Regions from separate parts of the Variovorax sucrosi genome, predicted to be linked through region 3. Evidence: predicted binding sites of a transcription regulator. Region 3 holds the regulator's gene; each other region holds the start of a gene.

Region 1 (10,186 bases), on a different contig from region 3:
GCAGCGACCGGCACACCGTCGCGCAGTGCGGCGAGGACGACCTCGCCGCCATCCTCTACACCAGCGGCACCACCGGCCGCAGCAAGGGCGCCATGCTGACGCACCGCAACCTGCGCTCGAACGCCGAGGTGCTGAAGGACTACTGGGGCTGGGCCGAGGGCGACGTGCTGATCCATGCGCTGCCCATCTTCCATGTGCATGGGCTCTTCGTCGCCATCCACGGCGCGCTGATCAACGGCAGCAAGATGATCTGGCTGAACAAGTTCGATCCGAAGCGCGTGGTGGCCCGGCTGCCCGAGGCCACAGTCTTCATGGGCGTGCCGACGCTCTATGTGCGCATGCTGGCCGAGCCCGGCCTCACCAAGAAGGCCTGCGCCCGCATGCGGCTGTTCATCGCCGGCTCGGCGCCGCTTCTGATCGAGACCTTCAACGAATGGCGAGAGCGCACCGGCCACACCATCCTGGAGCGCTACGGCATGAGCGAGACCGCCATGCTCACCTCCAACCCGTACCGCCCGGTCCAGGGCGAGCGGCGCGGTGGCACGGTCGGCTTTCCGCTGCCGGGCGTGCAACTGCGGGTGCGCGTGGCCGACGACGGCGGCGAGAGCCGTGAGGCGGGCACCGACGAGATCGGCAACATCGAGGTGGCCGGCCCCAATGTCTTTGCTGGCTACTGGCGCATGCCCGAGAAGACCAAGGAGGAGTTCACCGCCGACGGCTTTTTCAAGACCGGCGACGTGGGCCAGATCGACGGCCTCGGCTACGTCACCATCGTCGGGCGCAGCAAGGACCTGATCATCAGCGGCGGCTACAACGTTTATCCGGCAGAGATCGAGGGCTTCATCAACGAGCTGCCGGGCGTCGCGGAAAGCGCCGTGGTGGGCGTGCCGCATCCCGACTTCGGCGAAGTGGGCGTGGCGGTGGTCACGGCCCGGCCGGGCGACACCGTCGATCCGGACGCGGTGGTCGCCGCCCTCAAGGCGAAGCTCGCCAACTTCAAGATCCCGAAGCGCTGCTTCGTGGTGCCGGAGCTGCCGCGCAACACCATGGGCAAGGTGCAGAAGGCACTGCTGCGGGACGCGCACAAGGGCTTGTTCGCGCCGCGCTGAGGCCGGTGCAGTGCGGGCGGCCCGCATGCGCGCGGGGCGGCCCTCAAGTTTTGGCCGGGGACGCCGATATCTGGTGATGTGAACTTCTCACATCAACCGGATCCTCTGTGAAACTCAGCAATCTCAACATCGGTACACGGCTCGGCGTGGGCTTCGCCTGCGTGCTTGCACTGCTGGTCGGCACCTCCGCGGTCGGCCTGTACACGCTTCGCCAGATGGCGAACATCGTGCCTCTCATGGACGAGGCGGCCCTGAACGAAAGCCTGTCGCAGCAATGGATCGCCGGCATCGTGGCGAACAGCGTGCGCACCATCGCGCTCATCAAGGCTTCCACACCGGAAGACGAGGCCTATTTCGCGGACGGGATGAGCCGGCAAAGCCTGGCGGTGACCCAGCTGCAAGGCGAACTCGACAAGCGCATCGTGTCGGCCGAAGGGCGGGCCGCGCTCGCCAAGGTGGCGAAGGCGCGGACCGCCTACAACGACACCCGCATGGCAGTGATCAAGCTGAAAAAGGAAGGAGGCGAGGGGGCCTCGCCGGCAGAGCTGCGTCGGCTCACACAGGACAAGGTCCTGCCCGCTCGGGAAAGCTACATCCAGACGGTGCAGGAAGTGGTCGACCTCCAGAAGGCGGTGCTGGCGAAAGTCCTGTCCGAGGCGGAGCAGAGGGAGCGCCGGGCCCAGCAGCTCGTGATCGGCATGGGGCTCGCGGCGCTGGTGCTGGGCGCCGTCCTCGCCTGGCGCCTGTCGCGCGGGATCACGGCGCCGCTGTCGCAGGCGGTGCAACTGGCGCAGATGGTCGCGGCGGGCGACCTGAGCAGCCACATCGACGTGCGAAGCGGCGACGAGACCGGCCGCCTCATGCAGGCGCTGAAGACCATGAACGACAGCCTGGCCGAGGTGGTGGGCACGGTGCGGCATGGCACCGACACCATCGCCACGGCGTCCGGGCAGATCGCCGCCGGCAACCAGGATCTGTCGTCACGCACCGAAGCGCAGGCCAGTTCGCTGGAGGAGACGGCGGCCTCGATGGAGCAGCTGACAGCCACGGTCAAGCAGAACGCCGACAACGCGCGCCAGGCCAACCTGCTGGCCGCCTCGGCCTCGGCGGTGGCATTGCGCGGCGGCACGGTCGTGCAGCAGGTGGTCGACACCATGGGCTCGATCCATGCGTCGTCCAAGAAGATCGTCGACATCATCGGCGTGATCGAGGGCATCGCCTTCCAGACCAACATCCTGGCGCTGAACGCCGCGGTCGAGGCCGCCCGCGCCGGCGAGCAGGGGCGCGGTTTTGCGGTGGTGGCGTCCGAAGTTCGCAGCCTGGCCCAGCGCTCGGCGGCGGCGGCCAAGGAGATCAAGCAGCTCATCGACGATTCGGTGGACAAGGTCGGCACCGGCAGCCAGCAGGTGGCCGAAGCCGGTCAGACCATGGGCGAGATCGTGGCGAGCGTGCGTCGGGTGACCGACATCATGGGCGAGATCACCGTCGCCAGCCAGGAGCAGACCCAGGGCATCGAGCAGGTCAACCAGGCTGTCACCCAGATGGACCAGGCGACGCAGCAGAACGCCGCGCTGGTCGAACAAGCGGCGGCTGCCGCGGGCTCCTTGCGCGACCAGGCCGCCGAACTCGTCGCGGCCGTCAGCATCTTCAAGCTGTCGGGCGGCGCGTAGGCGGCAGAGGCCGTGCCGCGGCCGGACACCGGCTCTGCCGCGAGCAGCGCGCCCCCTGCGGGCTTCAGCTTTCCACCGAGGGGTCGCGCACGAGCAGCACCGGCACCGTGCTCGCACGCACCACCAGGTCGGCATCGCTGCCCAGCGCCAGCCGGCTGAAGCCGCGCCGGCCGTGCGTGCCCATCACGATGAGGTCGCAACCGGTCTTGCGGGCCTCGTCCACCAGCGCATCGGCGATGCGTCCCTGCGTCACTTCGCACAGGTGCGTGTCGACCTCCACGCCGGCTTCGGTGACCGTCCGCGCGGCCCGCTCCAGCAAGGCACGGCCGTCGTCCCGCAGACGCTGGATGGACAGCTCGAAGTTGTTCATCGACGAGAGCTCGACCAGGGTCGGGAACTCGTCGATGACGTGCACCAGATGCAGTTTGCCCGGGGCCTTCTGCGCGTCGGCCAGGTGGATCGCCTCGCGCAGGCCGCGATCGGCCGTCTTGCTGCCGTCGAGTGGAACCAGGATGTAGCGGTACATGGTGTTCTCCTTGGAAGCGTTCAACGCATGTTGCACCGACGGTATGCACGAGGCTTGCGGTGGATCAAGTTTCTGCGCGCGCCGAGGCAGGCGCCGGGCGGATCATGGATCGTCGAATCCAAAAATGAGTACTAACGACCTCTAGGTTTCGGGAGATTTGTCACTAAAAGCATTACATCCGGCGGCCGCGCTGGGAGGTACTCCGCACAAACCCGGGCCTAATCACACCTATCGACAAAACGGTGACAAACGTTATCGATTGCGAACCAAAGCACTCGTCCCCCCAGGGGCCGACACACACAACAGCCACGGGCCCGGCCCGACGAGGAACACGACATGACTGCCAATCTGCGCCGCATTGCACTCACGGTGGACGAACCCTGGCCGGGCCTGTTCTTCTGGGTGCTCCAGGAAGAGAACGACGACGCCGGTGTCTACGAGCCGATCGACGCGGCCGATGCACCGGCCAAGACCTACCAGGCGGCGCTGGCCGCCGGCTACATGGCCCTGCAGGCGGCCGGTGGTGCCAACGGTCCGCGTCGTGGTGAGCGGGCCGCACCGTGCTTCATCAGCCCCTCGTTCGACGGGGCCCACACGACGATTCAGTAAGTGGCCGGTATCCGGCCCGGAGCCGGCCGGGCGTGTTCGCCTCAGGCCCGGTGCGGCATCTCGGCGGCGGGGATGAGCGCCGCGGCCGACAGAGCCGCGAGCGCCGCCGGGCCGCTGAGTTCATCGGGCGCGGTCTGCGCGAAGGCGCGGCGCTGGTACATCGCCAGACGGCGCGCCCGAGCGTTGCGGATGGCGATGCTTTGCCGACGCACCAGGCTGCGCACCTCGTCTTCGGCCGCCACCAGGTCGATGCGGGCACGCAGCAACGCGCCGACCCGCTCGGGCTCCGGCCACATCCAGGTGGGGAGCAGGGCCCAGGCGGCTTTGAGCGGATCGCGCAGTTCGTCGTAGGCGCGCTGATCCACGGCGTAGGCCGTTTCCAGATGGGCCACGGCGCCGGCGAATTCCACTTCCCATTGACTCATGAGCACCTCCAGGGACCCCGAGTATGGATGTCGACCACTGTTAAACAGTGTCAACTTATTCACGCCCCCCGGCCTTTGTTGCTGCGCCGCGGCATATTCAGCACCCTCGCATCCGCCGAAAATCAGTCCATCCGCCCCGTCCGTGCGACCGAGCGCCGTCGCGTCATCCAGCCAGAGTCATTTCCGTGTCACTTCGTCTTCTGCATCAACTCGCCCAGGTCGCGCTGCCGGTCAACCTTTTCTCCGGGGAGGAGGTGGATCATCTGCGCGTGCTGCGTCTGGCCGGCCATGTGAAGGCCACGATCCCCTTGCCGGTGCGCACCTTGTATGGCTATGACCAACCGCCGGCGACGGTGGAGGCGGTCACGCCCCAGGGGCAGCGGATGCTGCGTCGCTTTCCGCTGGTCATGCCGCAGGACCGGCGGGTGACGGCACAGGTGACGCCCCGGAAGCGCCTGCTCGGCCGTTTTTGAGGTCTCTGAGGTCCCTGAGGGGGCAGGGCGTGCGAAAGAGCCGCCGTCCGCGTTCAGTTCTCGCGGCCGTGCCGCACGGGCTCGTCGAGGGTGGCAATCGATGCCGCGACGCGTGCGGCCATGGCCTGCGTCAGCACGCGCTGAGAGTGGTTCAAGCTCATCAGCATGCCGACACCGACCGCAATCGCCGCGGCGAGCGCTGCCAAGAACTGTGCTTGCGAGAGCGTTTCCATGTGCGTGCTTTGGGTGATCGTTGAAGCGGCCAGAGCGAGCCCGCAGTCTGCGCGCGGGGCATCCGGCGCTCAATACGCCATTCGGCTAAGCGCTTCCGACCGAGGGCGCGCGACCGCTATTCGATGTCCGGGTCATCGAGGCTGGCGCTCCAGCGCGGCCCCCAGCTGCCCTTGACCTGGTCGAGGCTGCGCCGCTCGCGCTTGGTGGGGCGGCCCTGTTCGATGCTCAGCGCCGGCTCGCTGCCCAGACGCCGCTGTTCGCGGGCCGCGGCCTGCGCCGCGATGCTGTCCGCCGTCTCCTCGTAGAGCTGCTGCGCCACCGGCGCCGGCCCGCGCTGGCCGCTCAGGCCCCGCACGACCACGGTCCGCTGCACCGCACCCTGGCGCAATGCGACCGTGTCGCCCGCCTTCACCTCGCGCGAGGCCTTGGCCACGTCGCCGTTGACCTGCACCCGGTGCTTGCCGATCTCGTCGGCGGCCAGCGAGCGGGTCTTGTAGAAGCGAGCGGCCCAAAGCCACTTGTCGATCCGCAGACGGTCCATGCCTATCCTTGTTCCAGCGGCAGCCGCACGGTGGCATCGAGCCCCACCACACGACCGCCCACGATGCGGTTGTCCAGCGCGATGCGTCCATCCAGCGCCCGCACGATCTCCCGGCAAATGGCGAGCCCGAGCCCCGAGCCGCTGGCCATGTCGCCGGCAGAGAAGGGCGCGAACAGGCGCTGGCGCAATTCCGGCGCGATGCCGGGGCCGGCGTCGGCGATGCGCAGCAGCGCCTGCCCGCCCTCGGCATGCACGCCCACCGACAGACTGCCGCCGCGCGGGCTGTGCTTGATGGCGTTGTGCAGCAGATTGCGCGTCAGCTCCTGGAGCATCCAGCGGTGGGCGAGTACCGGCGTGGCGGCCGCGTCGAGTTCGAAATCGAGCGCCTTGTCGGCAATCAGCGGCGACACGTCCAGCGCCACCTGCCGCACCACCTCGCCCAGGTCGAGCGTGCTCGATTCGGGTTGCTGGCGCAACTGCTCGACCTTGGCGAGCGACAGCATCTGGTTGGCCAGCGTCGTCGCGCGCGCGACGGTGGCGTCGATCTCGCCGAGCGCCTGGTCGGCGGGCACGTCGCCGCGGCGCGCCGACTGCACCTGCGCCTTGAGCACCGCGAGCGGGGTGCGCAGCTGGTGGGCGCTGTCGCGCACGAAGCGCTTCTGGTGGTCGAGCAGTTCCTGCAGCCGGGCCATGACCCGCGTGGTCGCGTCGATCAGCGGGCGCAGTTCGCGCGGCGCATCGGGGGCTTCGATCGGCGAGAGATCGTCCGCCGGCCGCGCTTCGATGGCTTCGCCCAGCGCACGCACCGGTCGGGTGGCGCGCTGCACCACCAGCGCCGTGACGAAGGCGATCACGCCCAGCAGCACGGCCTGGCGCCACAGCGTGTCGAGCAGCAGCTTGCGCGCCAGGGTCTGGCGCAGTTCGAGGGTCTCGGCCACCTGCACCACCGCCATCCCGCGGCCCACCGAGCTGGCCACCGGCTGCAGCAGCACGGCGACGCGCACCGGCTGGCCGCGAAACTCGGCGTCGTAGAAGTCGACCAGCGAGGCGTAGGCGGGACGAATCGGCAGCGTGCCACGCCAGAACGGCACTTCGTCGAAGCCCGAGATCATGTCGCCCTTCTGCGTGGAGACGCGGTAGTACATGCGGCTCTGATTGTCGGCCTCGAAGGCTTCCAGCGCGGAGTAGGGGACTACCGCGCGCAGCACCGCCGCGTCGTCGTAACCGGTCACGTCGAGCTGCTCGCCGATGGTCTTGGCCGACGCAAGCAGGGTGCGGTCGTAGGCAAGCGTGGCGGCGGCCAGGCTCTGGCGGTAGAGGCTCACGCTGTTGACCGCGATGACGATCGCCACCGGCACCAGGATGCCCCCGAGCAACCGGGCCCGCAGCGAGGAGACGCGCGGCCGCTTCAAGGCTCTTCGCGCAGCAGGTAGCCCAGCCCGCGCAGCGTCATCAGGGCGGCACCGGTGCCCACCAGCTTCTTGCGCAGCCGATAGACGACCACTTCCACCGCCTCGTACTGCACGTCGGCTTCGCCCGGGAACACCAGCTCGAACAGGCGTTCCTTGCTCACCGCATGGCCGGGATTCATCATCAGCGCCTTGAGCAGGGCCAGCTCGCGCGGTGTGAGTTCCATGACCTCGGCGCGGTGATAAATGGCGCCGCTGTCGGCCTCGTAGCGCAAGCCGCCCACCGCTTGCGGGCCGGCCGGTGCATCGCCGCCATCGCCTTGCTGGTGGCGGCGACGCAGCGCCCGCAAGCGCGCTTCCAGTTCGTCCAGGTCGAAGGGCTTGGGCAGGTAGTCGTCGGCACCGGCGTTCAGGCCGACGATGCGGTCGCCCACCGTGCCGCGGGCCGTCAGCAGCAGCACCGGTGTGCGCAGGCCGGCTGCCCGCGCCTGCGCCAGCACCTGCAGGCCGTCGAGGTTCGGCAGGTTGAGGTCGAGTGCCACCACGTCGGGCTCGAGCGCCTGCCATTGCGCCAGGGCCAAGGCGCCGTCGCCGCACACGCGCACGTCGATGCGGCGCCGTCCGAGTGTGCGTTGCAGGGTGGTCTGCATCGTCGGGTCGTCTTCGACCAGGAGGAGCTTCATCGGTGCGGGAGTTCGGTGTTTACCCCAGTGTGCCGGACAGCCAACTGACAGCAGGGCGGCGCATCATAGCGGCGTTCAGCTTCCTCACAGATCCACACACAAGGAGACCTCGATGCGTCGTGACACCTTTTTGAAGTCCCTGGCCGCACTGGCCGCCGCAGGCGCGCTTCCCCTGACGGCCCGCGCCGCCGCCAACATCAAGATGATGATCCCGGCCAACCCCGGAGGCGGATGGGACACCACCGGTCGTGCGCTGGGCAAGGCGATGACCGATGCCAAGGTGGCCGACACCGTGACCTACGACAACAAGGGCGGCGCCGCGGGCGCGCTCGGCCTGGCGCAGTTCGTCAACGGTTCCAAGGGCGACACGAACGCGCTGATGGTCATGGGCTCGGTCATGCTGGGCGGCATCATCACCGGCAAGCCGCCGGTCAAGCTCGAGCAGGCCACGCCGATCGCCCGCATCACGACCGAATACAACGTGTTCGTGCTGCCGGCCAGCTCGCCGCTCAAGACCATGAAGGACGTGGTCGAGCAGCTCAAGAAGGACCCGGGCAGCGTCAAGTGGGGCGGCGGGTCGCGCGGTTCGACCGAGCACATCGCTGCGGCCATGATCGCGCAGAAGGTCGGCGCCGATCCATCGAAGATCAACTATGTGGCCTTCCGCGGCGGCGGCGAAGCCACGGCAGCCATCCTGGGCGGCAACGTCACGGTGGGCGGCAGCGGCTACAGCGAATTCGCCGAGTACATCGCCGCCGGCAAGATGCGCGCGATCGCCGTCACCTCGGCGCAGCGCCTGCCGGGCGTCAACGTGCCCACGCTGAAGGAGCAGGGCATCGACGTCGAGATCGGCAACTGGCGCGGCGTGTACGGCGCGCCGGGCCTCACGCCCGAGCAGCGCAAGACGGTGACCGACCTGGTGCTGGCCGCGCTCAAGAGCTCGGCCTGGGCCGAGGCGCTGAAGAAGAACGAGTGGACGCCGTCCGTGCTGTCGGGTGACGCCTTCGCGAAGTTCGTCGACGACGACTTCGCCAGCCTGCGGGCCATCATGGCCAAGTCCGGGATGATCTGACTCTCCCCCGGGGCTTGCCCACTTCGTGTGGCTGCGCCCACCCCCCTTCCGGGGGCGACACCGACGGCCCGGCAAAGCCGGTTCCGTGGTGTCTCTGGAAGGGCACTCACGCTTGCTCGAGAGAAAAAACATGAACTCCAACTCTCTTCCCGCGGAAGCGGGGCGCGGCACCACCTGGCCGCAGACCCTGGTCGGCGTCGGCGTGCTGCTCACCGGCCTTGCACTGGCGGGCGGCGCGATCGACATCTCGTCCGATGCCGGCTATGGGGGCGTCGGCCCCAACTTCCTGCCGTGGCTGGTGTCGATCGTGCTCACGATCTGCGGGGCATGGATCATCTGGGAGTCGCGCACCGGTGGCTTCCGCGACATGGACGAACCCTCGGGTGCGGTCGAGACCTACTGGTCGGGCTTCGTCTGGGTGTCGGCCGGGCTGCTGCTGAACGCGTCGCTCATCACCACCATCGGCTTCATCTTCAGCTGCACGCTGTGCTACGTCCTCGCGGTGCAGGGCCTGCGCCGAGCGAGCGGGCAGGGCGGCGTCAATAGCCCACGGACCTGGTTGATCGACGCGGCGACCGGCATGATGATCTCGGCGCCGGTGTTCTGGATGTTCACGCAATTCCTGGCGATCAACCTGCCAGGCCTGACATCGACGGGCTGGATCTGACATGGAAATCTTCAATGCTCTGATGGCCGGTTTCGCCGCGGCGATCACGCCTGCCAACCTGCTCTGGTGCCTGGTCGGCTGTGCCCTCGGCACGGCCGTCGGCGTGCTGCCCGGCATCGGCCCCGCGGTGGCGGTGGCGATGCTGCTGCCGATCACCGGCAAGGTCGACGTCACGGCCTCGATGATCTTCTTCTCAGGCATCTACTACGGCGCGATGTACGGCGGCTCGACCACCTCCATCCTGCTGAACACGCCCGGGGAGACGGCCAGCATGGTGACGGCGATGGAGGGCAACAAGATGGCCAAGAGCGGCCGCGCGGGCGCTGCGCTCGCGTCCGCGGCCATCGGCTCCTTCGTGGCCGGCACCATCGCCACCGTGGTCGTCACGTTGTTCGCGCCCTTCGTGGCGGACTTCGCCGTCAAGCTCGGCCCGCCCGAATACTTCCTGCTGATGCTGCTGGCCTTCACCACGGTGAGCGCGGTGCTCGGCAAGAGCACACTGCGCGGCATGACCGCGCTCTTCATCGGTTTGGCAGCGGGATGCGTCGGGCTCGACCAGATCTCGGGCCAGGGCCGCTACACCGGCGGCATCCCCGAAATGCTCGACGGCATCGAGATCGTGCTGGTCGCGGTCGGCCTCTTCGCCGTGGCCGAAGTGCTCTACGCCGTGCTGTACGAAGGCAAGGTCGTCGAGGGCCAGAACAAGCTCAGCCGCGTGCACATGAGCAAGCGCGACTGGAAGCGTTCGATCCCCGCCTGGCTGCGCGG
Region 2 (10,186 bases), on a different contig from region 3:
GCTGAGCTTGCGGCTCAGTTGCTCGGGTTCGGGGCACGCATCGCCGCGCCAGTAGTTTTCGTAGACGAACACGAGCACTTCAAACATGGGTTCAATATAGCCCAGCGGCGCTGCCACGGCTGCGCTGTTGCGCAGATGCTGCGGATGCGCCGCGTCGCGGCGGGCTCAGGCCCGGCTCTGCCGCTGGAACAGGCCGCCCGGCAGCCGCGCCACCTGCTCGCCCAGTTCGAGTTCGAGCAGCAGGCCCTGCAGCCGCGCGGCGGGTTGGCCGGTGCGCGCCACCAGCGCGTCGAGCCCGACCGGATCGAAGCCCAGCGCTGCCAGCAGTGCGACGGCCTCCGGCGGCAGGGTGATGTGGCCGCCTGCTCCGTCCGTCGCCGCGGAGGGTGCCGCAGCCCTGTCGTCGATCGGCAGCTCTTCGAGCACGTCCTGGAACGACTCCACCAGCTTCGCGCCCTGGCGGATCAGCGCATGGCAGCCGCGCGACTGCGGCGAGTGGATCGACCCCGGAATCGCGAACACCTCCCGACCCTGCTCGACCGCCATGCGGGCGGTGATGAGCGAGCCCGAGGCGAGCGCCGCTTCCACCACCAGCGTGCCGCGTGTCAGCCCGGAGATGATGCGGTTGCGGCGCGGGAAGTTCTGGTTGAGCGGCGGCGTGCCGAGTGCGAATTCGCTGACGATCAGACCCCGCGCGCTGATGCGGTGGGCCAGGGTGCGGTGCCGGGCCGGGTAGACCCGGTCGAGGCCGGTGCCCACCACCGCGACGGTGGCCGGTGCGTCGTGAGCGCCGGCGTCGCTGTCGAGCGCGCCCTGGTGGGCCGCGCCGTCGATGCCCAGCGCCAAGCCGGACACCACCGGAATGCCGGCCTCGGCGAAGGCCCGTGCGAAGGCCCTTGCATTCGCCTCGCCCTGCGGCGTGGGATTGCGGCTGCCGACGATGGCCAGGCTGCGGGCCAGCTGGGTGAGATCGAACTGCGGCGCGCCAACCAGGTAGAGCAGCACCGGCGGATCGGCCGTCTCGAGCAGCGACGTGGGGTAGCCGGCATCGCCCAGCGGCACCAGGCGCCGCGTGGCGCCGTCGGGCTCCACGCCCTGCAGCCAGTGCAGCGTCGCGCTGAGTTGTGCCGCCAGGCTCTCGGGCGCCTGCCGCAGCGCCGTCGCCTGGGCCGGCGTGACGATCTCGCGCAGGGCCGAGGCCGGTTGCCGGAAGATGTCGTCGGGCAAGCCGAAGGCGGCCAGCAGCCGGCGGGCCGCGATGTCCCCGATGCCGGGTGTCAGCGTGAGCCGAAGCCAGCCGGCGAGTTCGTCGCGATCCACGCGCGCAGGCTCGACCGGCTCAGGGGTTGACAAGCAGGTCGCCGACCTTCGGCGTGTCGCTGATCTCGAGCACCAGCGCGTAGGACACGCGGTCGAAGGGGCGGAACACCATCAGCAGGCCGATGCGTTCGTTCGGCAGCTTGAGGCTTTCCTTGGCGCCGCCCGTCTTGTCGACAATGGTTTCGCCGTTCTTGAGAATCGCCAGCACATGGCCGTTCTCGATGCCGTCGCGCAGGCCCTTGTTGATCGCGACGACCTGGTTCTGCGCCGCGAACTGCACCGCATTGCCGTAGACCGACACGATCCGACCGTCGACCGTCGCGGTCGGCGCGTGCGGCACATAGCTCAGCAGTTGGCGGGGCGGTTCCGGCAGCAGGCGGTCGCCGGCACGCATTTCCTCGCGGGCGGCGACGATGTCGATCGTTGCCGGCACCACGGTCGACAGTTCCTTGCCGCCCTCCATCGAGCGGGCGATCGATTCGCCGCGCTGCAGCTGCGCCTTGCCGAGGTACTGCGCTTCGTAGCCCAGAATCTCGCCGGTGCCCGGGTCCCGCAGCGGCGTTGCGTTGCGGAAGACGCGGAAGGTCTTGATCGGACCGGCCGTCTCGACCAGCGGCGAGTTCACTTCACCGCGGGCGTAGGCGCGGTCGCCGCGCGCCAGCAGCACCCGGCTGTCGTTGCCCGCCACGATGCGCGGCGCCGTGAGCAGGGTGCCCTCGTCGACCACGATCGGCTCGCTCAGGAAGGGCTCGATCAGGCTGGGGTTCAGCGTCGGCAGGGCCAGGCCGGAGAGCGATTCGTAACGGGTGCGGGGCGACAGCTTGACCGTCTGGTCGCCGCCGCCCAGGCCGCGCCGGGTGCTCAGGCGCGCGCGCCCGCCCGTCTTGTCCAGGTAGAGCACCTGGCCCGGATAGATGCGGTGTGGGTTGCTGATTTCGCCGAGGTTCATGCCCCACAGCTCGGGCCAGCGCCAGGGGCTGCGCAGGTAGAGGCGGGAAATCGCCCAGAGCGTGTCGCCGGACTTGACGGTGTATTCGTCCGGCGCGTTCGGCGCCAATTCACTGACCGGGATACCGGTCTGCGCCGTTTGCTGCGCCGTCGCGCGCTGCTGCGGCGTTACGGGATAGTTCTGGGCCAGCGCCGCGCTCCCGCATCCCATCGAAACGAGCGCCGCCAGGGCAGTGAGGATGGCCGGGCGCCGAGGATGGATGCGGAATTTGTTCATGGTTGGTTCGATGGTCACGCAGAACGCCGCACCGGGCGTACGAATCCTCACAATTTGCAACGAATTTTGCGCTGAAGCCCTTGAATGGGCAACGCTTATCGCGTTTGCGGGCGCCGGGGTCCCTTGGAATTGGCGAAAATAGCCACAATTTTCTTCCCGTTTCATGGCCAAAAGAACCATCCTGAGCTTCCCCGACCCACGTCTGCACACGGTGGCCAAGCCGGTGCAGGGCGTGGATGCGCGCATCAAGGCGCTGGTCGCCGACATGCTCGAGACCATGTACGACGCCAAGGGCATCGGGCTGGCGGCGACGCAGATCGACGTGCACGAACGCCTGGTCGTGATCGACGTGTCCGAGGAGCGCGACGCCCCCCTGGTACTGATCAATCCCGAGATCGTCTGGGCCAGCGACGAGAAGGTCCTGAACGAAGAGGGCTGCCTGTCCGTCCCCGGCATCTACGATGGCGTGGAGCGTTCCACCGCCGTGCGGGTGACCGCGCTCGATGCCGACGGCAACCCCCAGACGATCGAGGCCGACGGCCTGCTGGCGGTGTGCATCCAGCACGAGCTGGACCACCTGCTGGGCAAGGTGTTCGTGGAGTACCTCTCGCCCCTCAAGCGCAATCGCATCAAGAGCAAGCTGCTCAAGCAGCAGCGCGAAGAGCTGCGGGACGCCGGGCGGTGACCGCTTTCCGCACGCTCTCGCTCGCGCTGACAGCTCTGGTGCTGGCGGGGTGCGCCAGCGAGCCGACGCGCCTTCCGCTGGGAACGACGCGCGCCGACGCCCTCCAGCGCCTGGGCACGCCGACCGCCGTCTATCCGCTCGGAAGCGGCGAGCGTCTGCAGTACTCGCGGGCCCCGATGGGCACCGAGGTGAACAACGTCGACCTCGACGCCGGCGGGCGGGTCGTCTCGATCCGCCAGGAACTCGACCCGGCGCTGTTCGACCGCACCATCCGCCCCGGCGTGTGGCGCGAGGCCGACGTGCTGCGCACCTACGGCCGGCCCTTCGAGATCACCCGCGTGTCGTCCTTCGACGGCGTGATCTGGAGCTGGCGCTTCAAGATCCTCAACCAGTACCGCCTTCTCCACATCTACGTCGACCCGGCCGGGGTCGTGGCGCGCTATCACACCGCCGACGACCTGATGCGCGACGTCGATCGCAGGTGAGGCCGTCTTGACCCTGAGGATCGGTTTTGCGGGCACGCCCGAGTTCGCCCGCGTCGCCCTTGAGGCGTTGCACGTCGGCGGTTTCGACATCGCCCTGGTGCTGAGCCAGCCGGACCGCCCGGCCGGCCGCGGCATGAAGCTGCAGGCCTCGCCGGTCAAGCAGTTCGCACTGCAGCACGGCTGGCCCGTGGCCCAGCCGCGCAGCCTGCGGCTGGACGGCAAATACCCGGAAGACGCAGCCGCGGCGCGCGACAGCCTGGCGGCGGCCGGCCTCGACGTGCTGGTCGTCGCGGCCTACGGGCTCATCCTGCCGCAGTGGGTGCTCGACACGCCGCGCCTGGGCTGCCTCAACATCCATGCGAGCCTGCTGCCGCGCTGGCGCGGTGCCGCGCCGATCCACCGCGCCATCGAGGCGGGCGATGCGGAAACCGGCGTGACCATCATGCAGATGGACGCCGGGCTCGACACCGGCGCCATGCTGCTGCACGAGTCGCTCGCGATCGGCGACGACAGCACGGCGCGGCTTCACGACCGGCTGGCGGCGATGGGCGGCCGCCTGATCGTCGATGCGCTGCACCGGGCCGCGGCCGGCACGCTGCAACCGGCGCCGCAGCCGGCCGACGGCGTGACCTATGCGCACAAGATCGAGAAGCACGAGGCGGCCGTCGACTGGATGCAGCACGCCGAGACGATCGTCCGCCGCGTCCGCGCCTTCGACCCCTTTCCCGGCGCCAGCAGCACGCTCGACGGGGTCGCGATCAAGTTCTGGGCGGCCCGAGCGCGCGGCGCCACGGTGGCCGAAGCGCCGGGCACGGTGCTGGCCGTGTCGCCGGCGGGCATCGAGGTCGCCGCGCACCAATCCATCGTCAGCTTCACCGAACTGCAACGCCCCGGCGGCAAGCGCCTGCCGGTGGCCGACTTCCTGCACGGCTTCGACGTGAAGGCCGGCCAGGTGTTCGGCTGATGTTCCTGAGCGCCGACATCCGCGGTCGCCCGACCTTCCGAGAGGGCGTTGCCCAGATGGCGCCGATGGCGTTGGGCATCGGCGCCTGGGGCCTGATGACCGGCGTGGCCATGGTCAAGTCGGGCATGAGCGTGATCGAGGCGCTGGCCATGACCTTCCTGGTCTACGCCGGCAGCTCGCAACTGGCGGCCATCCCACTGCTGGTGGCCGGCGCGCCGGCCTGGGTGATCCTGGCCACGGGCTTCTGCGTCAACCTGCGTTTCGTGGTGTTCAGCCTGCACCTGCGGCCCTACCTCATGCACATGCCGCGCTGGCGCCGGATGGTGCACGGCTACCTGACGGCCGACCTGAGCTACGCGACCTTCACCACGCGCTACACATCGCCGCCGACCACGCGCGACGAGGAGCGCGCGCAGGAGGCCTACCTGACCGGCGGCTACTTCATCACGTGGTGTTCGTGGATGGGCATGAGCACCGTCGGCATCGCACTGGCCAACCTGATCCCGCAGGCCTGGGGCCTGGGCTTCGCCGGCGTGCTCAGCCTGGTGGGCATCCTGTGCTCGATGGCGACCACGCGCCTGCGCATCCTGTCGGCGCTAATCGCGGGTGCGACGGCAGTGGCGGCCTATGCGCTGCCGCTCAAGCTCAACATCGTGACCGGCATCGGCGTGGCCGTGCTGCTGTGCTTCTGGCTGGAGAAGCAGTTCGTGCGGGATCCGGCAGAGGTGGATGGATGAGCGCCGCCCGGCCGCCCGAAGGCGCTCAGCACCGCAGCCCGCAGGGCGGAGGTCTTCCATGAGCGGCGTGACCGATTTCTGGAGCCTCGCCATCATCGTCGGACTGGCCGGCGTGAGCGTCCTGACGCGCTGCTTCTTCTTCATCCTCGACCGGCCCTGGGGCCTGCCGGAGTGGGCGCACCGCGCGCTGCACTACGCGCCGGTCGCCGCGCTGGCGGCGGTCATCGTGCCGGAGATCGTGATGACGCAGGGCCACCTCGTGTCCACCTGGCAGGACGCGCGCATCTTCGGTGCCCTGGCGGGCTCGGCCTACTATTTCTGGCGGCGCGGCGTCCTGGGCACCATGCTGGTGGGTATGGCGGTGTATCTGCCGCTGCACCTCGGCCTTGGCTGGTAACGGGCGGGAAGCGAAAAACTACAATAGTTAAAGCTTTCTTATTCCTTTCACCTTCATCCCTCACCCCCCATGAACGTCATCCGCTTCACCGATCTCTGTGCGCAAGGCAAGGTTGCCGGCCAGCGCGTCTTCATCCGTGCCGACCTTAACGTGCCGCAGGACGACACGGGCCGCATCACCGAAGACACGCGCGTGCGTGCCTCGGTGCCCTGCATCCAGGCCGCGCTCGACGCTGGCGCGGCGGTGATGGTCACATCGCACCTCGGCCGCCCCACCGAGGGCGCCTTCAAGCCCGAGGATTCGCTGGCGCCCGTGGCCGAGCGACTGGCCGAGCTGCTCGGCCGCCAGGTTCCCCTGGTCTCGAACTGGGTCGACGGCGTCGACGTGGCGCCCGGCCAGGTCGTGCTGCTGGAGAACTGCCGCGTCAACAAGGGCGAGAAAAAGAACGACGAGACGCTCGCGAAGAAGATGGCAGCGCTGTGCGACATCTACGTGAACGACGCCTTCGGCACCGCCCACCGCGCCGAAGCTACCACCTACGGCATCGCCCAGTTCGCGAAGATCGCCTCGGCCGGCCCGCTGCTGGCCGCCGAAATCGATGCCATCACCAAGGCGCTGGCGCATCCCGCCCGGCCGCTGGTGGCGATCGTCGCCGGCTCCAAGGTCAGCACCAAGCTCACCATCCTCAAGGCGCTGGCCGAGAAGGTCGACCAGCTCATCGTGGGCGGCGGCATCGCCAACACCTTCATGCTGGCCTCGGGCCTGTCGATCGGCAAGTCGCTGGCCGAGCCCGACCTGCTCGACCAGGCCAAGGCGGTGATCGAGGCGATGCGCGCGCGCGGCGCCGCGGTGCCGATCCCGGTCGACGTGGTGACGGCCAAGACCTTCGCGGCCGATGCGCCGGCCACCGTCAAGGCCGCCGATGCGGTCGAGGCCGACGACCTCATCCTCGACATCGGCCCCAAGACCGCCGAGATGCTGGCCGCGCAGCTGCGCGAAGCCGGCACCATCGTGTGGAACGGCCCGGTCGGCGTGTTCGAGTTCGAGGCCTTCTCGCACGGCACCGAAGCCATCGCCCGCGCCATCGCCGAGAGCAAGGCCTTCTCGATCGCCGGCGGCGGCGACACGCTGGCCGCCATCGCCAAGTACGGCATCGAGAAGGACGTGGGCTACATCTCGACCGGCGGCGGCGCTTTCCTCGAGATCCTGGAAGGCAAGACGCTGCCGGCCTTCGAAATTCTCAGCAAGCGCGCAGCCGGCTGAAGCCCTCGCTGCACCCATGAAAAAGCCCGCATCCGCGGGCTTTTTGCTGTCGTGGCGGCCGAGCCTCAGGCCATGGCCGGTGCAGGTGCGCGCATCGCGCTGGTGGCGCGGCCCTGGAAGTCGGTCCAGCACTGGCGCGAGAAGTCGTAGAGCTTGCAGGCGCGGGCGGTGGAGAAGTACCACTTCCAGGAGAAGGGCTGGACGATGATGCGCTCGGGCAGCAGGTGCTCGAGCATTTTCTGGGCTTCCTTCAGCTTGTAGAGCGGGATGCTCATGTCCACGTGGTGCGCCGTGTGCTCCATGATGTGGTGCATCAGCGCGCCGACCTTCATCGGGAAGGTCAGGTGCACGGTGGTCGACACGAAGGGCTGGGCCCGTTGCCAGGCGGCCTTCTCGTCGTGCCACTGCACCTTCACATGGGTGTGGTGGCCGTAGATCACGAAGCCCATCATGTTGAACCAGAAGGCCATCGGCACCACGAAGCCGAGCAGCAGCGCCAGCAGCACCGACTGGCCGGTGGCCAGCGCCGCGGCCGTCAGCGCGGCGATCCACAGCACGGCGAAGCCGCTGACCAGCGCGCAGTCCTTGGCGAAGATCGGGCGGTAGCTGTTGCCCATCGTGGCGCGGGACGGGAACATCATCTTCTTCCACCAGATCTCGACCATGTAGTACAGGCCGGGGCCCCAGCCGCTGCGGTAGATGCGCTCGAGGGCGCGACGCACCGGCGACAGCGCGCGGTACTCGGCCTGCGTCAGCGGGGCCCAGACGAAGTCGACGCCCTTCAGGTTGGTGAAGCCGTGGTGCACCACGTTGTGCCCCATGTCCCAGAGGCTGTAGGCGGTGAGCGAGGGCAGGAAGGCGATGCGGCCCAGCCACTTGTTCAGGCGGCGGTGCGGCGTCAGGCTCTGGTGGCAGCCATCGTGGCCGATGATGAAGAGCCGGCCGATGACGAAGCCCGCCAGCAGTCCGGCGAGCAGTTTGAGCCAGACCGGCTTGAGCAGCACCGTCCCCGTGACGAGCGCGCCGAACAGCAGGTAGTCGAGCGCCAGCAGCACGAAGGCGCGCACGGTGGTGCGTTGCGAGATCGGGATCAGCCAGGAGCGGATGACCTTGCGGTGCGGCAGCGGCGCGTCGGGCGCGAGCGGGGCGGGAACGGGATCGGTTGGGGTCTGCATAAGCCGAGTCAAGGAAAGGAAGGACGACGGAGCACGAGGCGCACCGTAACGCATTCATCGGAAGGGGATATGACGAAGATCAAGCAGCGCCGGGTTGTCTGGGCAACCGTGTCGTATCGCGCAACGTCATCTTCACATGTGAGAATTGTGCCAAAACCCCGGTCCGCCTCCGGAACGGATTCCCGACAGCCTCAGGAGACACTGTGGACACGACCCGACTTCCCCGCCATGCCACCAAGATCGTCGCGACGCTCGGCCCCGCGTCGAACACGCTCGAACTGATCGAGCAGATGATCGTCCACAAGGTCAGCGTGGTGCGGCTGAACTTCAGCCACGGCACGGCGCAGGACCACATCGACCGTGCCGCCATGGTGCGCGAAGCCGCACGGCGCGCCGGCCGCGAAGTGGCCATCATGGCCGACCTGCAGGGCCCGAAGATCCGCGTGGGCAAGTTCGCCCAGGGCAAGATCTGGCTCGAGCCGGGCGCCAAGTTCGTGCTCGACGCCTCGCGCACCGAGCTGGGCGACGTCGACGCCGTCGGGCTCGACTACAAGGACCTGCCGCGCGACGTGAAGGCCGGCGACCGCCTGCTGCTCAACGACGGCCTCATCGTGCTGATCGTGAACCTGGTCAAGGGCCAAGCGGTGCACACCACCGTGCTGCTCGGTGGCGAGCTGTCGAACAACAAGGGCATCAACAAGCAGGGCGGCGGCCTCACGGCGCCGGCACTGACGGCCAAGGACATGGAGGACATCAAGACCGCGATGAGCTTCCAGGCCGACTACGTGGCGGTGAGCTTTCCGAAGAACGCGACCGACATGGAGATGGCGCGCCAGCTGTGCAACGTGGCGGCGGCCGAGTTCGGCCACCGGCCCGGGATGATCGCCAAGATCGAGCGGGTCGAAGCGATTCCGAATCTGGAAGAGATCCTGCGTGCCAGCGACGGCATCATGGTCGCCCGCGGCGACCTCGCGGTCGAGGTCGGCAACGCGGCCGTGCCGGCGCTGCAGAAAAAGATGATCCGCATGGCGCGCGAGATGGACCGCGTGGTCATCACCGCCACGCAGATGATGGAGTCGATGATCACCAACCCCGTGCCCACACGCGCCGAGGTGAGCGACGTGGCGAACGCGGTGCTCGACGGCACCGACGCGGTGATGCTCAGCGCCGAGACCGCGTCCGGCCGCTACCCGCTGGAGACCGTGCAGGAGATGAGCCGCATCTGCGAAGCCGCCGAGCAGGCCGAGGACAAGGCCCGCGACACCGACTTCAGCGGCCACACCTATGCGCGCATCGACCAGGCGATCGCCATGGGCGCGCTCTTCACCGCCCACCACCTGGGCGCCAAGGCGATCGTCGCGCTGACCGAATCGGGCTCGACCCCGCTCTGGATGAGCCGACATTCGGCGCACATTCCGGTCTATGCGCTGACCTCGCGCCTGTCGACGCAGCGCAAGATGGCGCTCTTTCGCAACGTGCGCCCGCTGCTGATGGATTCGCACACCGACCGCGACACCGCGCTCGAACACGCGGAGGCGCACCTGAAGAAGCGCGGCATCGTCCAGAGCGGCGATGTCTACGCGATCACCTGCGGGGAACCCATGGGTGCGCCGGGCGGCACCAACATGCTGAAGATCTGCCGCGCGACCTGAGCGCGACGCGCCACGCGGCGTTGCAGGCCGTGGGACCCGTCCCACAAGGGGGCTCGGTAGAATTGAGGCAGTTTTTCTTCATTCTTCATCTTCAATCCCCGCGAGGTATTTCCCATGGCACTCGTCTCGATGCGCGAACTGCTGGACCACGCAGCCGCCAACGGCTACGGCATTCCGGCCTTCAACGTCAACAACCTCGAACAGGTCCAGGCCGTGATGGAAGCGGCCAAGGAAACCGGCGCGCCGGTCATCCTGCAAGCCAGCGCCGGCGCGCGCAAGTACG
Region 3 (10,186 bases):
GCAATGCCACCCGCTATGCGACGCCGGGCACGGCAGTGACGGTCCTGCTCGACGCCGAGGGGGGCATGCCGCAGCTGGGGGTGCGCAACGAGGGGCCGGCGATTGCGCCCGCGGACTTGCCCCGGTTGTTCGACCGGCTCTACCGCGCCGACGCGTCCCGGTCCCGCGATGGCATGCATTGCGGCCTCGGCCTGGCCATCGTTGCGGCCATTGCGCGCATGCATGGCGGGCGGGCCTGGGCGCACTCCGATGCGGCCTGTACCGTCATCGGCTTCACCCTTGCGCCACCACGCCCATGGCGCCCCCCCGGAGAAGAGCTGCTGCGCGGCGAGCAACGCCCGAACGATGGCTTGAAGCGCGGCGCCTGGGTGGCGGGTTGAGGCGCAACCGCGCCCGGCGGGCCGCCCCCTACAATCTCCAACCATGCCCGCACCGAGCCCCATCGATCAGATCGCCGAGCGCGTCGAACGTTTGCTCGTGCGCCACGAAGAAGTCCAGCGCACCAACGCGTTGCTGCAAGCGCAGGTCGAGGCGCTCACGCGCGAGCGCGACGGGCTGAAGTCGCGGCTCACGGCGGCCCGCACGCGCATCGACGCGGTGCTCGAACGGCTGCCGATCGAACCGTCTCAGGATTCCAGCACCTCATGAAACAGATCGAAGTCCAGATCATGGGCCAGAGCTATCTGCTCGGCTGCCCCGAGGGCGGTGAAGCGCAGCTGCGCGAAGCGGTGGAACGCGTCGATGTCGCCATGTGCAAGATCCGCGACGCCAACAAGGTGAAGGCACGCGACCGCATCGCGGTGCTGGCGGCGCTCAACCTCGCCTTCGACCTGGGCCAGCAGCCGCCGGCCCCCGCACCAGCGGCGCCACCGTCGCTCGAGACCGCGCCCCATCTCGACGCCGAGCGCGCTGCACAGCTGGTCCGCCGCCTCGACCAAGCGCTGGCCGGCGACGGTCACCTGCTCTGACAAATAGTCCGTCGGCCTACACGGGCGAGGCGTTGGAGGCGTAAAATTGGACCGGTCTGCAGTGCGCGTCGGGCTTAATATTTCCTTGTTCCAATGCTCTCCGGAGCCGGGCTTGGTACATCGCTAGACGGGCGTGATCATCTCGCGTCAGATGAACCCGAAGTCTTGCTGCCCTCGCCCACCTGAACCCTGGTTCAGGATGCGGGTCCGGCGCATTCCACTGCAGACACCTTATTCACCGTCCAACGGCCCCTTTCGAGGGGCCGTTGTCCTTTCTGCCGAAAGCCACCTCGCATGCCGCTCGAACCGCTCCTGATCGCCGAACTCGCTCTGCTGGGCATCGCCACCGGTTTCCTCGCCGGGCTGCTGGGCATCGGCGGCGGCATGGTGATGGTGCCTTTCATCACGATCATCCTGGGCCACCGCGGCGTCGCGCCCGACCTGGCGGTGAAGATGGCGATCGCCACCTCGATGGCCACCATCATCTTCACGTCCATCTCGAGCGTGCGGGCGCACCACCAGCGCGGCGCGGTGCGCTGGGACATCGTGCGGCGGCTGGCGCCCGGCATCGTCATCGGCAGCCTGATCGGCAGCCTCGGCGTGTTCGCGCTGCTCAAGGGCACGGCGCTGGCCATCTTCTTCGCGCTCTTCGTCGGCTTCTCGGCCACGCAGATGTTCCTCGACAAGAAGCCCAAGCCGACGCGCCAGATGCCCGGCACCGCGGGGCAGCTCGGCGCGGGGGGCGTGATCGGCTTCATCTCTGGCCTGGTGGGCGCTGGCGGCGGATTCATCAGCGTGCCCTTCATGACCTGGTGCAACGTCGCGATCCACAACGCGGTGGCTACCAGTGCGGCGCTCGGCTTCCCGATCGCCGTGGCCAACGTGGCGGGCTATATCGTGAGCGGCCTGAACGTGCAGCAGCTGCCGCCCGGCGCCTTCGGCTACATCTGGCTGCCGGCGCTGGTGGTGATCGCCGCCTGCAGCGTCTTCACCGCGCCGCTGGGCGCCAAGGCGGCGCACAGCCTGCCGGTGAAGAAGCTCAAGCGGGTGTTCGCCAGCGTGCTGTACCTGCTGGCGGCGTACATGCTCTGGAAGGGCCTGCAGGGCTGAGCCCCGGCGACGGCAAGCGCCAGCGGCGCAGCGCCCTCAGCGGCGCAGCTTCGCCAGCTCGGCCTGCAGGTCCTTCAGGGTCGCCTCGCCCACGCTGGCGCTGTACTTCGCGATCACCGGCTTGATCTTCTCCTGCAGCTTGGCCTGTTCCGCCGGCGGAAGCTCCGTCACCTGCATTCCCGCCTTCTTCAGTTCGTCCAGTTGCGAGGCGGCTTGGTCCCGGGAGACGGTGCGCTGGTACTTGCCGGCTTCCAGTGCCGCGCTCTGCAGGATCTGCCGCTCGGCAGCGCTCATGCCGTCCCACACCTTCTTGCTGACGATCACCGACTGCGGGTTGTACTGGTGGTTCGTCATGGCGAGGTACTTCTGCACCTCGGCGAAGCGATTGGCGAGGATCACGCTGACGGGGTTCTCCTGGCCATCGACCGCCCGCTGCTCGAGGGCCGCATACAACTCGGGAAAGGCCAGGGGTGTCGGATTGGCATCCAGCGCCTTGACCCAGTCGATGTTGATCGGGCTCGGGATCACGCGCAGCTTGAGGCCGGCGATGTCGTCCACCTTCAGGATCGGCCGCTTGCTGTTGGTGAGGTTTCGAAAGCCCAGTTCCCAGTAGGCGAGGCCCACGATGCCGCGGTCGGCCAGCTTGGCATGCAGCGCGGTGCCGAAGGGCCCGTCGACCACCGCATCGACCTCGCGCGAATTCGCGAACAGGAACGGAAAATCGTAGACGGCGAATTCCTTGACGTGCGCGGCCAGGATGCCGGAGTTGAGCACCGTCATCTCGACCGTGCCGCCTTGCAGCGCCGACACCGTCTGCACATCGCTGCCGAGCACGCCGCCCGGGAACAGCGTGACCTTGATCTTGCCGCCGGAGCGGGCCGCCACGATCTCTGCGAAACGTTCGGCCCCCAGCACGGCCGGATGCCCCTTCGGGTTCTGCAGCGCGAGCTTGAGCGTGCGCTCCTTGATGTCTTGGGCGCTGGCGGTGCCGATCGCCAGGAGGGCGAAACTGGCGGCCACCGCCTGAATGAACGAACGTCGCATGGGAACTCCTTGGTCTGTGCACGCTGGCCGTCAAATAATGTACGAACTGGTTAGTTTGTCTATCGCGGGTTTCCCCGTGGCCGACCGTTGATTCAGGCGCGCACATAGCGCACCACCATCTCGGTGATGCTGTCGCGCCGGGCGGCCACGGCGGCGCGCGAATCCAGGTTGCGTTTGAAGATGAGCGAGAAGGTGTGCCGGTTCGCGACGTTGAAGAAACTCAGCGCACTGATCGACATGTGCAGGTCCACCGGATCGATGCCGGCGCGGAACACCTGGCTCACGACGCCGCGCTGGTACACGTCGCGGACGGCGTCGATCGCCGGCACGTTGAGCTGCTGGATGATCTTGCTCTGCGCCAGGAACTCGCCGCGGTGGATGTTCTCGTTCATCACCAGCCGGATGAAGTCCGGATTGGCGCGCTGGTAGTCGACGGTGAACGCCACCAGCTTGCGAAGTGCCGCCTCCGGCGCGAGGTCGGCGAGGTGCAGCTGCGCCTCGATGCTGCGGATCCGGCTGTAGGCCTGCTCCAGCACCGCGAGGTACAGGCCTTCCTTGCTGCCGAAGTAGTAGTAGATCATGCGCTTGGACGTGCGCGTGGCCTGCGCGATGAGGTCGATGCGCCCGCCCGCGAAGCCCTTTTCGGCGAACTCGCGCGTCGCCACCTCGATGATGTCGGCGCTGGTGCGCTGGCGGTCGTTCGTGCGTTCGGGCTTCGCGCGCCGTACCGGTTGGTCGGCAGGCGTCTTCGGCGCTGAGGTCATGCCCCCAGTTTACGGATCGCCGCCGCGGGGCGCGCCATCGCGCCGCCCTACGCGCACCAGATCGCGATCTGCCGGCTCAGGTCGTGCCACACGGCCTGCAGGGCCACGGCCGCCAGCAAGGCGCCCGCGATGCGTGTGCCCCACTCGCGCCGCACGGGGCCGATGCCGTTGCGCAGGTGCCGCCACAGCCAGGGCGCCAGCAAGAGCCACACGCCGCTGCCGAGCGCAAAGGCGGCCATGACCGCCGCGCCCTCCAGCGGCCCGTTGCCGAGCGCGGCGAGCATCAGCGCCGAATACAGCAGCCCGCAGGGCATGCCGACCCAGAGTGCACCGGTGGCCAGCACGCGCCAGGACGAGCCCGCGAGCGGCTTGAGCCCGCGCGCCAGCCATCGGCCCAGCCCATGCGCCCACAACGGCTGCCGGCCCGACGCGGCCAGCACGAGGCCCCACGCGAACACGAAGACGTGCATCAGCAGCCACGCCGGCCGCAGTGCGGCGACCTGCTCGCTGGCCAGCGCCAGGCTCTGCACGGCGGTGGCGGCGATGGCGCCGCCGAGGGCATAGCCGGCCGCGCGGCCCACATGGAATGCGATTGCGGCCGGCACGGTCGGCGTGGCCGCGGGCAGCGCCACCACCCCGCCACCGGGCGGCGACCGCACGATGCGGATCACGCCGGCGCACGCCGCGCCGCACATGGCGACGCAATGCGGCCCGCCGGCCAGGCCCATCAGCAGCGCGGTTCCGACAAGGGCGGTTTGCATGGCCGACCTAGATGATGCGTGAAAAGCGCGTGCGGTTGCGGTCGGCTTGCAGGTAGCGGTCGAACACCATCGCGATGGCGCGCACGAAGAACCAGCCGGTCGGCGTCACGTCGATCTCGTGCGCGCCGAGGGTCACCAGGCCCTGCGCGGCCAGCGGTTCGAGCGCTTCGAGCTCGGCGGCGAAATGCCGGCGGAAATCGATCAGGTGTGCCAGCCCGATCGACTCGAAGTTCACCTGCCCCTGGCACATCAGCGCCATGATCACCGCGCGCCGCAGCACGTCGTCGCGCGACAGCGCCAGGCCGCGCACGACCGGCAGGCGCCCCTGGTCGAGCAGGTCGCAGTACTCCTCCAGCGTTTTCGCGTTCTGGCTGTAGGTGGCACCGACGCGGCCGATGGCCGACACGCCCAGCGCCACCAGGTCGCAGTCGGGCTGCGTGCTGTAGCCCTGGAAGTTGCGGTGCAGCCGGCCCTGCCGCTTGGCGATGGCGAGCGCATCGGTCGGCAGCGCGAAGTGGTCCATGCCGATGTAGACATAGCCCGCCGCGGTGAGTGCGGCGATCGAGCGCGACAGCATGTCGACCTTGGTCGCCGCGTCGGGCAGCTCGGCCGCCTCGATGCGGCGCTGCGGCTTGAAGCGCTCCGGCAGGTGGGCATAGGCATAGAGCGCGATGCGGTCGGGCCGCAGTTCGCAGATCTGCGCCAGCGTGCGGTCGAAGGACGCCGCCGTCTGCTTCGGCAGGCCGTAGATCAGGTCGACATTGACCGATGCGAAGCCCAGGCGCCGTGCGGCCGCCACCAGGTCGAACACCTGCGCCGCGGGCTGGATGCGGTGCACCGCCTTCTGCACGGCGGGGTCGAAGTCCTGCACGCCGAAGCTCAGGCGGTTGAAGCCCATCGCCGCCAGTTTCTCGAGCCGGTTCTCGTCGATGGTGCGCGGGTCGATCTCGATCGAATACTCGCCGTCGGGCGCCAGCACGAAGGCGCTGCGCAGGATGTCCATGAGGCGGCCGAGCCCCGTATCGTCGAGGAAGGTCGGCGTGCCGCCCCCCAGGTGCAGCTGGCTCACCAGCGCGCCGCGCCCGAGCTGCGCCACCTGCAGGTCAACCTCGCGCGCCAGGTAGCGCAGGTAGTCGTCGGCGCGCTCGTGGTGCCTGGTGACGATCTTGTTGCAGGCGCAGAAGTAGCACAGCGAATCGCAGAACGGCACGTGTACATAGAGCGACAGCGGCAACGCCCGGGCGCTGCTGCCCAGGCGGCGCTGGCGCAGCGCCTGCGCGTAGTCGTCGCTGCCGAAGGCCTCGACGAAGCGGTCCGCCGTCGGGTACGAGGTGTAGCGCGGGCCGGAGACATCGAAGCGCTTCAGGGTCGCCAGCGTCATGGCGGGTGCGGCGAATTCGGAAAGGATGGTGGATGGCATGGTGGTGGGGCGCGGAGGGCTCGTCGACTGTGCCGCCAACGGGGCCCGTCTTCATTGACGCCCGTCAAGCCTGCGCGCCCGCCGCTCGCGAACAATTCCCTCAAACCACCGACGCGTCGGCAGCACCCTCCCCGCCTGCCCGCCCGCAGCCCATGACCCCCGAAACCATCAAAGTCGCCTGTTCCAACTGCAACCTGCGCGAGTTGTGCATGCCGATCGGCCTGCAGCCCGCCGACCTGAAGCGCATCGACGAGATCGTCGCCACGCGCCGCAAGCTGAAGCGGCGCGAGACGCTGTTCCACAACGGCGAGCGCTTCACCTCGCTCTACGCGATCCGTACCGGCGTCTTCAAGACCCGCGTCACCTCCGAGGACGGCCGCGACCAGGTCACCGGCTTCCAGATGGCCGGCGAGATCATCGGCCTGGACGGCATCGTGAACGACCACCACACCTGCGACGCCGTCGCGCTGGAAGACGCGGAAGTCTGCGTGATGCCCTTCGACCGCATCGAGGAACTCTCGCGCGAGGTGACGGCCCTGCAGCGGCATGTGCACCAGATCATGAGCCGCGAGATCGTGCGCGAGCACGGCGTGATGCTGCTGCTGGGCAGCATGCGCGCGGAGGAGCGGCTCGCTGCCTTCCTGCTGAACCTGGTGCAGCGCCTGCATGCGCGCGGCTTCTCGCAATCGGAGCTGGTGCTGCGCATGACACGCGAGGAGATCGGCAGCTACCTCGGACTCAAGCTCGAGACGGTGAGCCGCACGCTGTCGAAGTTCGTCGAGGACGGCATCGTCGCGGTGCAGCAGCGCCATGTGCGCATCGTCGACGCCGACAAGCTGCGCCGGTTGGTCAACCCTCCGGCGTGTTGACCTCGCGCCGCGACATCGCGAGCAGCGCGGTGAGAGCGCTCGAGCCCATCGCCAAAATCCAGAAGACGAAGAAGCTCGCGGTGTAGAGCCCCTGGCGCGACAGCGGCAGCGGCTCGCCGCGCCAGTGCACGTCGCTCGGGTCGACCAGGGCGAACACCAGCATCTCGACCACGCAGGCCAGCAGGAACGAGGGCCAGAGGATCCAGGCCAGGCGGCGAATGCGACGTTTCATCGGATCTGGCTCAGCGCTTGGGCAGCGGCACGTCATCGCTGGGCGTCGCGGCATGGTTGCGGCCGGCCTGCGCCGGCATCAGCTTCTTGTCGGCCAGCGTCTTGTTGATTTCGACGCCCCGGCGGTAGTAGTCCTCTGCCACCACCGGATCGGGGGTGTGGATTGCCAGCCACAGCGTGACGAAGCCGGCGACCACGACGATCGCCGGGCCGGCGATCACCATCCAGACCAGCGGGAACTTCCACCACGGTTCGGCGGGCGTGGGCACGGGGGCGGCTGCAAGGGTGTTCATGGCAATGTCTCTTTCGCGGTTCAGCGGGGGACGAGGAAGATGGCCTTTTCCGAAACACGCGCCGCGCCGTCGGCGGACTGCACCTCGAAATGGACCGAATGCGAGCCGGCCGGCGCGGCGCCGTACGGCAACTGAAGGCGCACCGCGACCCAGCGCGACTCGGCCGGCAGCACCTCGACGGCATCGCCCGAAGTCACGGCCAGGCCCGGCAAACCGGTCGCCGCGATGCGGTAGCGCTGCGGCCGCTCGGTCGCGTTCATGACCTGCAGGCGGTAGACGTTCTCCAGCATGCCGCCTTCGACGATGCGCGACAGCGAGGCGCGGTCGCGCACCACGTCGACCTTGAGCGGGGTGCGCACCACCAGGCTGGCGAGCAACCCGAGGCACAGAGCTGCCAGCACGGCACCGTAGATCAGCACGCGCGGCCGCAGCACACGGCGCAGCACCTGGCTCGGCGACCAGCGGCCGGCCATGCCGTTCTGCGTGGCGTAGCGGATCAGGCCCGGCGGATAGTCCATCTTGCGCATCACGCTGTTGCAGGCATCGACGCACAGGCCGCAGCCGATGCATTCGTACTGCAGGCCTTCGCGGATGTCGATGCCGGTCGGGCACACCTGCACGCACAGCGTGCAGTCGATGCAGTCGCCCCGGTCGCCGCGTGCGTGCTGCTTGCCGCGCGCGCCGCGCGGCTCGCCGCGCTCGACGTCGTAGCTGACGATCAGCGTGTCGCGGTCGAACATCGCGCCCTGGAAGCGCGCGTAGGGGCACATGTACTTGCAGACCTGCTCGCGCATGAAGCCCGCGTTGCCGTAGGTGGCGAAGCCGTAGAAGAAGGCCCAGAACACTTCCCATGAGCCCATCTGCGTCTGCAGGAAGGCCATGCCGAGTTCACGGATCGGCGTGAAATAGCCGACGAAAGTGAAACCGGTCCACAGCGCGATTCCGAGCCAGACCACGTGCTTGAAGGTCTTCTTCACGCCCCGCTCCATCGACAGCGCGCCCTTGTCCAGCCGCATGCGTGCACTGCGGGCGCCTTCGATCTTCTCCTCGACCCACATGAAGATCTCGGTGTAGACGGTCTGCGGGCAGGCGTAGCCGCACCACAGGCGCCCCGCCACCGCGGTGAACAGGAACAGCAGCAGCGCCGACACCACCAGCAGCCCCGTGAGGTAGATCAGGTCTTGCGGATAGAGCACCAGCCCGAAGAGATAGAAGCGGCGCGCCGCCAGGTCGAACAGCACCATCTGGCGCTCGCCCCACGCCAGCCATGGCAGACCGTAGAAGACGATCTGCGTGATGAAGACCATGGCCCAGCGCCAGCGCGCGAAGACGCCCTGGATGCTGCGCGCGTAGATCTTCTTGTGCGACTCGTAGAGGCCGACACTTTCGCCCTCGGCCGGTGCGATGCGGATCACCTTGCGCGGCGTGGAAGCCGGCGCCGGTACGGGTCGTGGGGATGAGGACATGCGCGGGTGGCGACTGAGCAGACGCGCTCAGCGCGACGCCGACGCCGGGTTGTTCGACAGTCCCCACACGTACGACGCCAGCACATGGATCTGCGCTTCGGTCAGGCGACCCTGCTGCGCCGGCATCTGGTTGGTCTTGCCGGTGTTGATGATCGAGATGATCGCGTCCTGCCCGTAGCCGTGCAGCCAGATGCGGTCCGACAGGTTGGGTGCACCCAGGGCGGGGTTGCCGCCGCCGGTCATGCCGTGGCAGGCCGCGCAGGCGGTGAACTTGGCTTTCCCCAGGCCGGCGCGCACCGAGTCGTGCGGGCTGCCCGACAGGCTCAGCACATAGTTGGCGACGTTCTTCACGTCGTCCGGCGTGCCGACCGCCGCGGCCATGGGCGGCATCACGCCGGTGCGCCCGAGCGTGATGGTTTCCTGGATCCTGGCGGGTTCTCCGCCGTGCATCCAGTCGCCGTCGCTGAGGTTCGGGAAGCCCTTGCTGCCGCGCGCGTCGGACCCATGGCACTGGGCGCAGTTGTTGAGGAACAGCCGCTCGCCGATCGCCATGGCCTGCGGGTCGCGGGCCACCTGCTCGGCCGGCATGGCGCTGTACCTGGCGTACACCGGCCCGAGCTCGGCATTCGCCTTGGCGATTTCCTTGTCGTACTCGCTGGTCGTGCTCCAACCCAGTTGGCCCTGCATGCTGCCCAGGCCGGGATAGGCGACCAGGTAACCCAGCGCGAAGACGATGGTCAGCACGAACAGCCCGACCCACCAGCGCGGCAGCGGGTTGTTCATCTCGCGCAGGTCCTCGTCCCAGACGTGGCCGGTGGTGTTGTCGCCACCGATGGGGGCGCGTGTGCGGTTGGTGATCCACAGCAGCAACGCGCAGGCCGCGATGCTCGCCAGGGAGACGAAAGTGACGTAGTGCGACCAGAAGTCGCTGATGAAGTCGCTCATGATGTTCGTTTCAGTCCTGCTCGAAGGGCAACTGCGCGGCTTCGTCGAAACCGCCGCGGTTGCGGCGCGCGAAGGCCCAGACCAGGATGCCGATGAAGGTGACGAAAGAGGCCAGCGTGGCCGCAATGCGAAGGGTGGTGATGTCCATGGTTCGCTCTTCCGGTTACTTGAGGGCCAGGCCGAGCGACTGCAGGTACGCCAAGATGGCGTCCATCTCGGTCTTGCCGGCCAGCGCGTCCTTGGCGCCGGCGATCTGCGCGTCGGTGTAGGGCACGCCCACGCGGCGCAGCGCCGTCATGTGCGCGCCGATGCTGG

What was found. Region 3 encodes FNR, which switches genes on or off when oxygen is low (the NO sensors DNR and NnrR bind a similar motif). Its sites were predicted from a motif close to TTGATNNNNATCAA; they were not measured.
Region 1: the regulator FNR is predicted to act here: its motif matches at 3,360-3,373, upstream of ACSFBE_RS03875 (universal stress protein).
Region 2: the regulator FNR is predicted to act here: its motif matches at 8,321-8,334, upstream of ACSFBE_RS11650 (fatty acid desaturase).

Annotation. Positions count from the first base shown of each region.
Region 1 is NZ_JBPJZU010000002.1:158,787-168,972, reverse strand. Features, by position in the region: gene ACSFBE_RS03885 (malonate--CoA ligase) at 1-1,109, shown strand, start outside; gene ACSFBE_RS03880 (methyl-accepting chemotaxis protein) at 1,217-2,779, shown strand; gene ACSFBE_RS03875 (universal stress protein) at 2,844-3,305, opposite strand; gene ACSFBE_RS03870 (hypothetical protein) at 3,642-3,914, shown strand; gene ACSFBE_RS03865 (hypothetical protein) at 3,956-4,339, opposite strand; gene ACSFBE_RS03860 (hypothetical protein) at 4,525-4,812, shown strand; gene ACSFBE_RS03855 (hypothetical protein) at 4,866-5,045, opposite strand; gene ACSFBE_RS03850 (RNA-binding S4 domain-containing protein) at 5,162-5,587, opposite strand; gene ACSFBE_RS03845 (sensor histidine kinase) at 5,590-6,999, opposite strand; gene ACSFBE_RS03840 (response regulator) at 6,996-7,679, opposite strand; gene ACSFBE_RS03835 (tripartite tricarboxylate transporter substrate binding protein) at 7,792-8,751, shown strand; gene ACSFBE_RS03830 (tripartite tricarboxylate transporter TctB family protein) at 8,882-9,418, shown strand; gene ACSFBE_RS03825 (tripartite tricarboxylate transporter permease) at 9,420-10,186, shown strand, end outside.
Region 2 is NZ_JBPJZU010000005.1:180,625-190,810, forward strand. Features, by position in the region: gene ACSFBE_RS11605 (Smg family protein) at 1-87, opposite strand, end outside; gene dprA (DNA-processing protein DprA) at 166-1,320, opposite strand; gene ACSFBE_RS11615 (LysM peptidoglycan-binding domain-containing protein) at 1,340-2,545, opposite strand; gene def (peptide deformylase) at 2,709-3,230, shown strand; gene ACSFBE_RS11625 (hypothetical protein) at 3,227-3,715, shown strand; gene fmt (methionyl-tRNA formyltransferase) at 3,729-4,679, shown strand; gene ACSFBE_RS11635 (AzlC family ABC transporter permease) at 4,679-5,416, shown strand; gene ACSFBE_RS11640 (AzlD domain-containing protein) at 5,475-5,813, shown strand; gene ACSFBE_RS11645 (phosphoglycerate kinase) at 5,883-7,076, shown strand; gene ACSFBE_RS11650 (fatty acid desaturase) at 7,142-8,251, opposite strand; gene pyk (pyruvate kinase) at 8,455-9,903, shown strand; gene fba (class II fructose-bisphosphate aldolase) at 10,018-10,186, shown strand, end outside.
Region 3 is NZ_JBPJZU010000008.1:140,893-151,078, forward strand. Features, by position in the region: gene ACSFBE_RS16935 (heavy metal sensor histidine kinase) at 1-380, shown strand, start outside; gene ACSFBE_RS16940 (DUF904 domain-containing protein) at 424-648, shown strand; gene ACSFBE_RS16945 (cell division protein ZapA) at 645-968, shown strand; gene ACSFBE_RS16950 (sulfite exporter TauE/SafE family protein) at 1,263-2,078, shown strand; gene ACSFBE_RS16955 (TRAP transporter substrate-binding protein) at 2,115-3,122, opposite strand; gene ACSFBE_RS16960 (TetR/AcrR family transcriptional regulator) at 3,215-3,886, opposite strand; gene ACSFBE_RS16965 (sulfite exporter TauE/SafE family protein) at 3,934-4,647, opposite strand; gene hemN (oxygen-independent coproporphyrinogen III oxidase) at 4,655-6,067, opposite strand; gene fnr (fumarate/nitrate reduction transcriptional regulator Fnr) at 6,220-6,936, shown strand; gene ACSFBE_RS16980 (hypothetical protein) at 6,917-7,168, opposite strand; gene ACSFBE_RS16985 (FixH family protein) at 7,179-7,460, opposite strand; gene ccoG (cytochrome c oxidase accessory protein CcoG) at 7,481-8,926, opposite strand; gene ccoP (cytochrome-c oxidase, cbb3-type subunit III) at 8,954-9,871, opposite strand; gene ACSFBE_RS17000 (cbb3-type cytochrome oxidase subunit 3) at 9,882-10,019, opposite strand; gene ccoO (cytochrome-c oxidase, cbb3-type subunit II) at 10,035-10,186, opposite strand, start outside.